DNA from 3 places in the Phyllobacterium ifriqiyense genome. Region 1 is predicted to be linked to each of the others. Evidence: riboswitches for the same ligand, from Rfam matches in the RefSeq annotation. Region 1 holds a riboswitch; each other region holds the start of a gene.

What was found. Region 1 has a riboswitch for cobalamin ahead of nrdH (glutaredoxin-like protein NrdH). Riboswitches for the same ligand answer to the same signal wherever they lie in the genome.
Region 2: it holds a riboswitch for cobalamin, as region 1 does, so the genes downstream of both, QFZ34_RS08935 (aromatic ring-hydroxylating oxygenase subunit alpha) here and nrdH (glutaredoxin-like protein NrdH) in region 1, are expected to answer to the same signal.
Region 3: it holds a riboswitch for cobalamin, as region 1 does, so the genes downstream of both, QFZ34_RS17495 (ABC transporter ATP-binding protein) here and nrdH (glutaredoxin-like protein NrdH) in region 1, are expected to answer to the same signal.

The regions. Positions count from the first base shown of each region.
Region 1 covers NZ_JAUSZT010000002.1:545,792-550,006, reverse strand. Annotated here, with positions in the region: gene nrdE (class 1b ribonucleoside-diphosphate reductase subunit alpha) at 1-1,783, opposite strand, end outside; gene nrdI (class Ib ribonucleoside-diphosphate reductase assembly flavoprotein NrdI) at 1,753-2,166, opposite strand; gene nrdH (glutaredoxin-like protein NrdH) at 2,181-2,402, opposite strand; cobalamin riboswitch at 2,647-2,868, opposite strand; gene QFZ34_RS04200 (MFS transporter) at 2,978-4,215, opposite strand, start outside.
Region 2 covers NZ_JAUSZT010000003.1:326,370-330,584, reverse strand. Annotated here, with positions in the region: gene QFZ34_RS08940 (L-fuconate dehydratase) at 1-1,010, shown strand, start outside; cobalamin riboswitch at 1,192-1,390, shown strand; gene QFZ34_RS08935 (aromatic ring-hydroxylating oxygenase subunit alpha) at 1,502-2,743, shown strand; gene QFZ34_RS08930 (FAD-binding oxidoreductase) at 2,749-3,834, shown strand; gene QFZ34_RS08925 (TIM barrel protein) at 3,989-4,215, shown strand, end outside.
Region 3 covers NZ_JAUSZT010000003.1:2,032,098-2,036,312, forward strand. Annotated here, with positions in the region: gene QFZ34_RS17490 (ABC transporter substrate-binding protein) at 1-705, opposite strand, end outside; gene QFZ34_RS17495 (ABC transporter ATP-binding protein) at 705-1,511, opposite strand; cobalamin riboswitch at 1,782-1,995, opposite strand; gene QFZ34_RS17500 (transglutaminase family protein) at 2,537-4,215, shown strand, end outside.

The DNA of each region.
Region 1 (4,215 bases):
TGGAGCCCGTGGGCGGCACAGCCTGCAGGTTCTGATTGTAAAGACCGGAGGTCATCACCGCCTGCTTCAGCGCCAGCCAATCTTCCTGTGTCGGGATCGCAATGCCCGCGGCTTCGAATAACTCTCTTACGCGCTCGGTTGCTGGCAGCCATTCCTGCGCCGTATACTTGTCGAAATATTCTCCAGATGCATATTTCGAGTTATCGAAGCCCTTGAAGCTTTGGCCGCGTTCAACCGCTAGGCGATTGGATGCGCGAACGGCGTGATAGGTCACGGTGTAGAAATAGATATTGGTGAAATCGATACCTTCGTCAGAGCCGTAATAAATGCGTTCGCGGGCCAGGTAACCATGCAGATTCATCTGCCCAAGGCCGATGGCATGGCTGTCATCATTACCCTTTTCGATAGAAGGCACCGACGAGATATGGCTCATGTCCGAGACGGCGCTCAGCGCCCTGATGGCCGTTGCGATGGTTTTGCCAAAATCCATTGAATCCATTGCGGCGGCAATATTCAGCGAGCCGAGATTACAGGAGATATCCTTGCCCATATGGCTATAGGACAGATCGGCATTGTATTCGCTCGCCTCGCTGACCTGAAGGATTTCCGAGCACAGATTGCTCATGGTGATACGCCCTGCAATCGGGTTGGCGCGGTTCACTGTGTCCTCGAACATGATGTAGGGATAGCCGCTTTCGAACTGGATTTCGGCCAAGACCTGAAAGAAGTCGCGAGCCTTGATTTTCTTTTTGCGGATACGCGAATCTGCGACCATTTCACGGTACTTTTCTGTCACCGAAATTTCCGTAAAGGCCACGCCGTAGACCCGCTCTACGTCATAGGGAGAGAACAGATACATATCCTCATTGTTCTTCGCCAATTCGAAAGTAATATCCGGCACGACAACGCCGAGCGACAGCGTCTTGATACGGATTTTCTCATCCGCATTTTCGCGCTTGGTATCGAGGAAACGCATTATGTCGGGATGATGTGCGTTCAGATAGACCGCACCTGCCCCCTGTCTTGCACCAAGCTGGTTGGCATAGGAAAAACTATCCTCCAAAAGCTTCATGACTGGAATGATGCCGGATGACTGATTTTCAATCTGCTTTATCGGCGCGCCCGCTTCACGGATATTGGTGAGCGATAATGCAACGCCGCCCCCGCGTTTGGAGAGCTGCAGGGCCGAGTTGATACCCCTCGCGATTGATTCCATATTGTCTTCAATTCGGAGCAGAAAGCAGGACACCAGCTCGCCGCGCTGTTTCTTTCCAGCATTGAGAAAGGTGGGAGTTGCAGGCTGGAAACGCCCGGAAATGATCTCGTCAACCATATCCCGCGCCAGGATTTCACTTCCTTGCGCCAGCGTCAGCGCCACCATGCAGATGCGGTCCTCGTAACGCTCAAGATAGCGTTTTCCGTCAAAGGTCTTCAGCGTGTAGCTGGTGTAATACTTGAATGCGCCAAGAAATGTTGGAAACCTGAATTTCTTCGCATAGGCATGGTCGAACAGATCGCGCATGAAATTGAAGGAATATTGATCAAGCACCGCGCGCTCATAATAGCCTTCGGTTACCAGGTAATCGAGCTTCTCGCGCAAATTGTGAAAGAACACCGTATTCTGGTTCACATGCTGCAGAAAATACTGCTTCGCCGCCATACGATCCTGATCGAACTGGATGTTGCCCTCCTCATCATAAAGGTTCAGCATCGCGTTCAGCGCGTGGTAATCCAGCACTGGTTCGTTGGCTTTCACTGGTCGTTCGAGCGTGAGCGTGTCCAAAATCGTTCCAATCCATGTTTGACGTTTACGACATCCTGCTCCGTGCCGATCAGCTCGAACCTGTAAAGGTAAGGCACCTGGCATTTGGCAGAGATGATGTCGCCGGCAATCCCGAAGGTCGCTCCGAAGTTACTGTTACCCGCGGAAATCACGCCGCGGAGATTTAAACGGTTTTCCGCCTGGTTGAGGAAGCGGATCACCTGTTTTGGAACGGCACCCTTGCCGCCATCGCCGCTATAAGTTGGCACGATCAAAATATAGGGTGCGTTGATCTTCAGCTCTTCACGAGAGCCGATCGGTATCCGTTGTGAGGTGAAGCCCAGCTTGGAAACAAAACGGTGGGTATTCTCCGACCTGCTCGAAAAATAGACGATCCCACTCATGACACCCATCCCAGTCAGGCAAGGGTGCTGATCATATCCGGGCGGAAACCGGCCCAGTGTTTTTCGCCGGCGACAACCACAGGTACCTGGCGGTAGCCGAGACTTTGAACAAGTTCGAGAGCATCCTGATCGTTGGAAATATCAATAACGTCATACTCCATACCCTGCCGGTCAAGAGCTCGGGTCGTAGCGGTGCACTGGACGCAGGCCGGCTTGCTGTAAACGACAATATTCATGACTTCCTCATTTGATTTTGGTCGTGAGAACATGGTCTGGCAGCTCTGAGTGCTGCCAGCTAGTTTGGTTTAGAACTGTATGACTTACTTAAGTGCCGCCCGATTTACGGCGGGTCGCCCACAATCAATGCGCTGGATAGGTTTCTCATGCACTTCACCCTGTAGCTCGCTCGTGGAGGGGCAGGGAAGCGTTTTACACGGAAAATCCCCGTGCATTGGCGCGACCGCTCCGGCACCCCGCCGGTGGACTCATCAGATCAAGGCAGGTCTCCTGGCTCGCAGATCAACGCACTTATTCTTGCCTTCCCGGTGCCTAGAGCTCCAGTGACAGTATCGAACACGTGCTAGCCGCTTACAGTTGCGGGGGCAGCTCCGGCATCACAGTACCTAAAGGCACCACTCACCGTATTCCCGTCTTAGCTTCCCACTCTCACGAATCGGAAGAACCTTGAACACTATATATAGTAGTGGATGTTAAAAATCCGTCAACAGCTAGATCAAACCAAAATTGAAACTATGCACAGCTGCCAATCAATTTGGCGCTCCGCACGAAAATGGAATGAGTGAGGAAGGGACTACACGTCCGGATTGTCGGTCTGACGATTCAAGCTGAGGGCTATAAGCGTGCACACAGCACCGGAGAGCAGATAGCCGCCCGCAGCTATCAGGCCGAAATGGCTGGATAGCAGCAGCGCGACCAGCGGTGCGAAACCCGCCCCGAACAACCATGCCATATCGCTGGTCAATGCCGAGCCGGTATAGCGGAACTTCTTTGAGAACCGCGAGGCCACTGAGCCGGATGACTGGCCGAAGGACAGACCAAGCAAAATAAATCCAAGGATCATGAAGATCAGTTCGCCGATGTCGCCGCCATCAAGCAATTGAGGAGCAAATCCACTGAACACAGCAATGGCTATGGCGGTGCCGCCCAGCAGATTCCGGCGTCCGACGCGGTCGGCAATCGTGCCCGACGCAAACACGGTAATGACGCCCACAGCCGCTCCGAATGCTTCAATCAAAAGAAAGCGAGCCGGGCCCTGATCCGTAAACAGGAAGACCCAAGACAGTGGAAATACCGTTACCATATGAAAGAGCGCAAAGCTCGCAAGCGGTGCAAAAGCACCAATGACCACGTGGCGACCTTCATGCTGTAATGTGTTGGCCACCGTCGTTGGCTGCAGTTCTCTGCTTTCATATAATTTTGCATATTGCGGCGTAACAACCATTCGCAACCGTGCAAACAGCGCCACCACATTAATAGCGAAAGCAACGAAAAACGGATAGCGCCAGCCCCAGCCCAGGAAGTCTTCTGCGGAAAGATTGGCAACGAAAAATGCGAACAGCCCCGCCGCAACCATAAGCCCCAAGGGAGCACCGAGTTGCGGTATCATCGCATACCAGCCACGGCGTTGCTTGGGTGCATTGAGCGCCAGAAGCGATGCGAGGCCATCCCACTCACCGCCCAGCGCAAGCCCCTGTCCTATCCGGAACAGTGCCAAAAGCGCTGCAGATGCCCAACCGACCTGGGCATAACCGGGTAGGAACGCCACCGCAACGGTCGAGCTACCAAGCAGGAACAGGGCAATCGTCAATTTCACGCCACGGCCGTAAGTGCGATCGATCTGCATGAAGATAACCGTGCCGATCGGTCGCGCAAGAAAGGCCAGCGCAAAAATACCGAACGAATAGATCGTGCCCGTCAGAGCATCAACATAGGGGAACACCAGTTTCGGAAAGACCAGCACGGAGGCAATAGCATAGACGAAGAAGTCAAAGAATTCGGACGTTCTGCCGATAATCACGCCGATGGCAA
Region 2 (4,215 bases), on a different contig from region 1:
TTATCACCGGTGACAGCCAGTTACGCTGGATCGGCCCTGATAAGGGTGCAATGCATCTGGCCACAGGCGCGGTAGTGAACGCCGTTTGGGATTTGCTGGCCAAGGAAGCGAAGAAGCCTGTCTGGCAACTGGTCGGTGAAATGACGCCGGAAGAGATCGTCAAAATCGTGGACTTCCGCTATCTTACGGACGTGCTGACGCCTGAAGAGACGCTGGAAATTCTGCGTAGAGCAGAGGTTGGTAAGAAAGAGCGTATTGAAACGCTAAAAGCAGATGGGTATCCCTGCTATACGACATCGGCAGGCTGGCTGGGCTATTCCGATGAAAAGCTCCGTCGCCTTTGTCAGGAGGCCGTGGATGCGGGCTTCAACCACATTAAGATGAAAGTCGGCCGCGATCTCGAAGATGATATCCGACGTCTTACCATCGCGCGCGAAGTGATCGGCCCTGACCGCATTCTCATGATCGATGCCAATCAGGTCTGGGAAGTGAATGAAGCCATTGATTGGGTGAACAAGCTTGCCTTCGTCAAGCCGTTCTTCATTGAAGAGCCAACGAGCCCCGACGACGTTGCGGGCCATCGCAAAATTCGGCAGGCTATCCATCCGGTGAAAGTCGCGACCGGTGAGATGTGTCAGAACCGCATCATGTTCAAACAGTTCATCGCCGAAGGCGCTATCGATGTCGTGCAGATCGATAGTTGCCGCATGGGTGGACTGAACGAAGTGCTGGCGGTGCTGCTTATCGCCGCAAAGTATGAGCTGCCAGTCTGGCCGCATGCGGGCGGTGTTGGTCTGTGTGAATATGTCCAGCATCTGTCAATGATTGATTATATCGCCGTTTCAGGGACGAAAGAGGGCAGGGTTATCGAATATGTCGATCATCTGCACGAGCATTTTGTTGATCCCTGCAACATTCAGGATGCAGCCTATATGCCGCCCTCACTGCCGGGCTTTTCAATTGAGATGAAACCGGAATCGATCAAGCAGTATTTGCATCACGGTCTTTAGAGCCTTTTCGCCTGGTAAATGAACCATCGCCGTCTCTCGCGATGTTCATTGCTGACATGGAAGGGGTATTCTGCCGCCATTCTGACGTGCCGGAGTGGCGGCATTTTCTGTTTTTTCGGTCGTGTCGTCTTGTGTAAATGCGATGTCGTTTCCGCACCTATTCTTTTTATCATCCGGATGCTTTTATCAGGCTACTTGAGGTGCCGCTTTCTAGGGAAGGTGGAGAATTGGGAAGCCGGTTTAATCCCGGCGCTGCCCCCGCAACGGTAATGGAGTGAAACGCGGCAAAATAGCCACTGGAGCATGGTTCCGGGAAGGCGCCGTGAGGCTCGCAAGAGCAACTCCAGAGCCCGGAAACCAGCCGCAAGCGATAACACCGACTGATCGCGGTGGGCGATCAAGGAGCATTGTTTTGTATGGGCAGCCATACGGACGGTCTTCTCCGTCACCACCAGTCAGTTCTTTCGCAAATGAGATGGCGAGGACACGACATGGACGCACATAGTGAACTACTCCGGAACCTGAAACACCGGAAACCTGGTTATGGCCTTGAGCAGGCTTTCTACAATGATCCAGAGTATTTCCGGTTGGATATGGAAAATATCTTCTACCGCGACTGGCTGTTTATCGGTCATGATTGCGAAGTGGCGCGACCGGGCAATTATTTTACCGTGCAGATTGGCGATTATCCGGTCGTTATCGTCCGGGACCGCGAGAAGAAAATACGCGCGTTTCATAATTCATGCCGCCATCGCGGGTCGCGCGTTTGTGCTTCTGAACGGGGCACCTCGGCGAAGCTTGTTTGCCCCTATCATCAGTGGACTTATGAACTGGATGGCCGTCTATTGTTCGCACGCCAGATGGGCGACGACTTCGATGCCAGCCAGCACAGCCTGAAGACGGTGCATTGCGAAAGCGTTGGCGGCTATATCTTCATCTGCCTTGCGCCGATTGCGCCGGATTTTGCCGCTACGCGTGCCATGATCGATCCTTATCTTGCACCGCATCGCCTCAGCGAAACCAAAGTCGCCTTTCAAAGCTCGATCGTGGAGAAGGGTAATTGGAAGCTGGTGTGGGAAAACAACCGCGAATGCTATCATTGCGCCGCCAATCATCCGGAACTCTGTAAGACGTTTCCTGAAGCACCAAGCGTGACTGGCATACAAGGCTCAAAGGATGATCCGGAAATCGTGGCGCATTGGGACAAATGCGAAGCCGCAGGTCTGCCGAGCGTGTTCCGTATCGATGAGAATGGCCAGTACCGCGCGACACGCGTGCCGCTGCTTCACGAAGCCGAGAGCTATACCATGTCGGGCAAACGTGCTGTGGCGCGTCAGCTTAGCGATGATGTGAATGCACGGCAGATCGGTTCGCTATTGCTCTATCATTATCCGACGACGTGGAATCACATTCTGGGGGATCATGCCCTTTCTTTCCGCGTTCTCCCGCTTAGCCCGACCGAAACCCAGGTCACGACCAAGTGGCTGGTGCACAAGGACGCGGTGGAAGGCGTCGATTACACCATTGAGGAACTCACGCATGTCTGGCTCGAAACCAATGATCAGGACCGCCAGATCGTTGAAGAAAATGCTTTTGGCATTCGCTCTCCTGCCTATGAGCCGGGCCCTTATTCGGTAGAGCATGAAGGCGGTGTTCTGCAATTCCTTGAATGGTATTCCAACACGATGGAAACGCGCCTTTCCGGCGACAAGCGACTGAGCAAGGTAGCGTAGTGAATATGGGCATTCCTCAAAAGTACCCGCATCTCGATCAGATGCAGCCATGGAACGACCGGCTGCATCTGCTGGAGTGCCTGTCTGTCATTGAGGAAGCGCCCAATGTGAAGACATTCACATTTCGTTCCGACAATCAAAACTGGTTCCGGTATGAGCCCGGCCAGTTCATGACGTTTGAATTGGGTACGCAACCGGATGCGGTCCTGCGTACCTACACACTCTCTTCCAGCCCCTCGCGGCCATTTACGATTGCAATCACGGTCAAAGCGCAGGATGGCAGCATTGGCACCCGCTGGATGCTGGACCACCTCACGCCGGGCGCGCGGCTGAAAGCATTTGGGCCGCTGGGTGACTTTTCAATCTCAAAACATCCCGGCGAAAAATATCTGTTTATTTCTGCCGGATCAGGCATCACGCCTATGATGTCAATGACGCGCTGGATGCAGGATTGTGCACCACAAAGCGATATTAGTTTTGTCAGTTGCGCACGCCGCCCGAGCGATATAATTTTTCGGAAGGAACTCGAATATCTGACCAGTTGCATGCCAAATCTCAAATTGTCCTTTCTGATCAAGGAACATGAAATGGGGCAGCTCTGGACGGGTATCAGAGGCAGGCTCGAAGCGCCGAAGCTTTCGCTATTGTCGCCCGACTTCAAGGAACGGACGATTTTCTGCTGCGGTCCTGACGGATTCATGCGCGATGTTCGGGCCATGCTGGAAGAGTCCGGCTTCGATATGGCCAATTACCATCAGGAAAGCTTCGGTTCCGCCGCCGAACCTGTGCTTCCGGTAATGGACGATATTTCTACGGAGGTGTCTGAAACTGCCGCGATCGTCACTTTCTCCATGGCCGGCAAGGATGTGCACTGCGTCGCAGGCGATACAATCCTCAAGGCTGCCCGTGGTGCTGGCATTCGAATTGCCGCGGCCTGTGAATCCGGATTGTGCGGCACCTGCAAGGTCATGAAAATTTCCGGCAATGTCGATATGAACCATAATGGCGGGATTCTCGACGAGGAAATTGATGAAGGCTATATCCTGGCCTGTTGTTCCAAACCGTTGGGCAATGTCGAAGTGGAAGCCTAGAGCAAATTTTGCTCCAGCTCCCAAGCGCATTTTCGTGTTGTCGATCTCAATCCCCTTGCTTTTCCCGATGCATTGCTTGACGAAGCTCGTGTATTGCCAGAGGCCGAGATTCGCATAGAGCAGGCTGGCTCAAAGCGGTGGGGAGGAATCCAAAATGGCTGCACCAATTTTTGCTATCAATCATATCGCTACTCCTTATCTTCGCCCTGCCGCGTTTTTTCAGTTGGCGGTGGCGCTTGGCTTGCGCGATGTTGAGATTCGTAATGACCTTGGCGGCAATGCGATTATTGACGGCACAGCTGCAACTGAAATGAAGGCGCTATCGAAAGCAGCCGGCGTGCGCATTGCCACGATCAATGCCTTGCAGCGCTTTAACGAGTG
Region 3 (4,215 bases), on a different contig from region 1:
GGCCCAGCTGGATTCCAGGTCATCCATGATGTTGACGCCGCCAGCTTCGCTGATCATCGCTGAAGGGATGGCGAACTTTCCAGCGGTGAATGGTTTGTCTTCACCGGAATCATAAAGGAACACGCGGGTACCGCTGTTGGTGCCGACCTTCTTTTTGATCTGTGCCAATTGGGTCTTCCAGCCGGAAATCAGTTTTTCAGCTTCTGCTTCCTTGCCGAAAATTTTGCCCAGCTTTTCGATGTCGCCATAGAGAAGTTCCATGGAAGCGGCAGGGCGGTTTTTATCGAGATGGACGCAGCTCTCGGTCAGTTCGAGGGTTTTGATTCCATAGGGCGCAAGTGTATCGGGGGTAACTTCGCCGCCGATGCGCATGCCGTAATTCCATCCGGCAAAGAAGAAATCAGGCTGCACGGCGATAATATTCTCGAGTGTCGGATTTTTTGGTGCAAGTTCCGGAATGGAACCCTGCTGCTTGATGAAGGCATCATCGAGCTTGTACCAGCCGGTGATTCCGGTCACGCCAACCATTGAAGATTGCAGGCCAAGCGCGAAAGCCATTTCGCTCATGTTGATATCGTTGACGACGACACGTTTGGGAGCGGCGTCGAAGGTCAAAGGTTTGCCGCAACTATCGACGGTTACAGGGAAAGCAAAGGCAGGCGCAGACAGAAGAGTAAATGCGAGGGCAAAAAGGGATTTTTTCATCAAATGCTCCGTGAATGAGAATGGGCGTCATGGATCGGTTCGGGTGCTTCAAACACCATAAGGTCGCGCTGGCGGGATGGGTGCCTGAGGCGCAGCACATCAAGGTCAAATACATCGCTGACAATGCGCGGGGTCAGCGTTTCGTCGGGCGTGCCTGACGCTACAAGCTGAGCGCTGTGCATGACTGCTACATGGGTTGCAAAGGGCGCAACAAGCGGCAAATCATGCAGAACGGCAATGGTCGTGACATTAAGTCCGGCAACCAGCAGGAGCAGTTCGCTGCGCGCCTTTGGATCGAGGTGATTGGTCGGTTCATCAAGAAACAGGATGGCCGGTTGCTGGGCGAGGGCGCGCGCCAATTGCATGCGCTGCCGTTCGCCGCCTGACAATGAACCCAATGCACGACGGCGGAAATGGCTGATCCGCGCTCGCTCCATGGAATCTTCGACGATTTCCCGGTCGATCGTGCGTGTGAAGACGCCCAGATGGGGAATGCGGCCAAGAGATACATAATCCTCGACAAGAAGCTGTTGATCGGGGGCATCGGCCTGGCCGACAAAGGCAAATTGCCGGGCCCGCTCAAGCGGCGACATTGTACCGATAATTTTGCCGTTGAAGCTTATTCCGCCGGACGTCGGTGGCAGCAGCCCGGCCAGCATGCGCAGCAAGGTGGATTTTCCAGCGCCATTCGGCCCGATAATAGCGAGCCTTGCGCCACATCTTATGCCGACCGACGCAGCATCAACCAAAATATGGGTTCCGGTTTTATAGCTCACGGCTGTTGCATCAAGCTGTATATGGCTCACGGGCGCGCTCCCATGCCGTGGAAATATTCTGAGGATTTCGACATGGGTAGGAGATAACGTAATGTTATAACAATCGTCAATGCCGATTGTTTGAGAGGGTAGATAATATGATGCTGGGTCGAAGTGACGATGCGCGAAACGTTCATACCTGCCAACTTTCAAGGGGAGGACAGAGAACGCAGACGATGAACCGGAAGCTATTCAAAGCATTCGGGTGCCGCTAATGCGGACAGAGGTCATCGCATCGCTCCCGGCACACCCCGTCCGGTTCGAATTTCAATTATGATGGCAGGTCTCCTGGCTCACGGGTCTTGGCAAAGCCTTACCTTCCCGATCTTGCGATCAGTGGCATCATCAGGCGTCGCTCACCGCTTACAGTTGCGGGGGCAGCCACGGTTTCGGTCCCTTTTGGGTACGCCTCACCGTGTTCCCTTTTCATCTCCAGCATTGTCTAGCCGGAGAAACCATCACGATGATTAGTAGTTGAACCGAAGTGAAAATGAAATGGGGTAAAAGAGATAGCACTTGGAAAAAATAGAAGATGCTATGTTTCCCTCAGGAGTGAGAGGGAGGCTTTCGCCCACCTCCCGTTTTCTGGTTTAATGAATGGAGATCCGGATAGTGAGTGTCCAGCTCGTCCGGGTCTTTTTCAATTCCAGGGTGATAATCAGCAGCTACCCTTTGTTGGCATTGAGTTTCTGCGTGGTTCGACGGGGCTCACCATGAGGAATGTGGTTTGATTGCACATTGGTCGATAACCTTGCAGGAAGTAACTTCCTGCAAATAATAACCTCCCTCATGGTGAGCCCCGTCGAACCACGCAGCAAGCCTAATGCAAATTATGTTACCCCTCTCTTGGATTTGGTTGTGTCGTCCATTTTGCCAGCCCGTTTAAGGTGCAGATTCAGTACGTGCTAAAATAAATGGCAGAATAAGTTTTTTAAGCGTGAACAAGCCGATGGAGTAGGCTAGGCTTCGCATGTAGCCTTTGGCGACATCGATGTTTTATTGAATTTTGGGGCGACATGGCAATTCACGCAGCAGTCTATCACCTGACTCACTATAAATATGATCGCCCCATCATGCTCGGGCCGCAGATCATCCGCCTTCAACCAGCTCCGCACTCGAGAACCAAAGTGCTGAGTCACTCGTTGAAGGTCAGTCCGTCCAACCATTTCGTCAATTTGCAGCAGGACCCTTACGGTAATTTTCTGGCCCGTTTTGTCTTTCCTGAGCCCGTCACGGAGCTCAAGATCGAAGTCGATCTCATTGCCGATATGACCGTCTATAATCCGTTTGATTTCTTCGTCGAACCTGCCGGAGAAATCTGGCCCTTCGCTTACCCTGAAGATATACGCGACGATCTTTCCATATATATGAAGCCGGAGCCGATTGGGCCGCTTCTGTCGGATTTTCTGGCAACGATTGATCGCTCAAGCACCAATACAGTCAATTTCGTCGTGGACCTTAATGCACGCATCCAGCGCGAGATTGGTTATGTTATCCGCATGGAAACCGGTGTCCAAGAGCCGGAAACCACGTTGAATGTCCGTACAGGTTCGTGCCGTGATACCAGCTGGTTTCTCGTCCAGACCTTGCGTCATCTTGGCTTGGCGGCGCGTTTTGTTTCCGGCTACCTTATCCAGTTAAAGCCCGATCTGGTGGCGCTGGATGGGCCTGCCGGGACAACGACGGATTTTACTGATCTACATGCCTGGTGCGAGGTCTACTTGCCGGGTGCCGGTTGGATTGGCCTTGATCCGACATCGGGGTTGCTGACTGGCGAAAGTCATGTCCCGCTGGCCGCAACACCTCATTATCGCAATGCTGCACCGATTTCAGGCATGGCTGAACCGGCCAATGTCGAATTCGGTTTTGACATGCGGGTAACGCGCGTCTCGGAGCATCCACGCATTACCAAGCCATTTTCCGATGAATCGTGGGACGCGCTCGATGCGCTTGGCAACAAAGTCGATGCGCTGCTCAAGGAACGGGATGTTCGCCTGACCATGGGCGGCGAGCCGACATTCGTTTCAATTGACGATTTTGAATCCGGCGAATGGAACACCGATGCCGTTGGCCCAACCAAGCGGGAAAAAGCTGACAAGCTGATCCGGCGCTTGCGTGATCGTTTCGCGCCGGGCGGATTTCTGCATTACGGGCAGGGAAAATGGTATCCGGGGGAGAGCCTGCCGCGCTGGACGTTCTCACTCTATTGGCGAAAAGACGGCCAGCCCATCTGGGTCAATCCTGATCTTATCGCCGCGGAAAACAGCAAGGCGGATGTCAAACCGGAAGATGCCGGCAAACTGCTGGTGGAGATGGCTGGCGAATTGGGCGTTGAAGACGATATGGTTGCCGCCGCCTATGAGGACCCCGCAGAATGGATCGTCAAAGAAGGCAATTTGCCGGAGAATGTTGACCCCTCAAACTCCATGCTGAAAGACCCGGAAGAGCGCAGCCGCATGGCGCGTGTTTTCGAACGGGGACTGACAGAGCCAACAGGATTTGTATTGCCGGTACAGCGCTGGAACAGCCAGGCTGCGCAAGGTCCGCGCTGGCGCAGTGAAAAATGGACTACGCGGCGCGGCAAGCTCTTTCTGGTTCCGGGCGACTCTCCTGTCGGTTACCGCCTGCCGCTGGGCGCTCTGCCACATGTGCCGCCTTCCGAGTTTCCCTTCATCGTGCCGGTTGACCCTTCCGT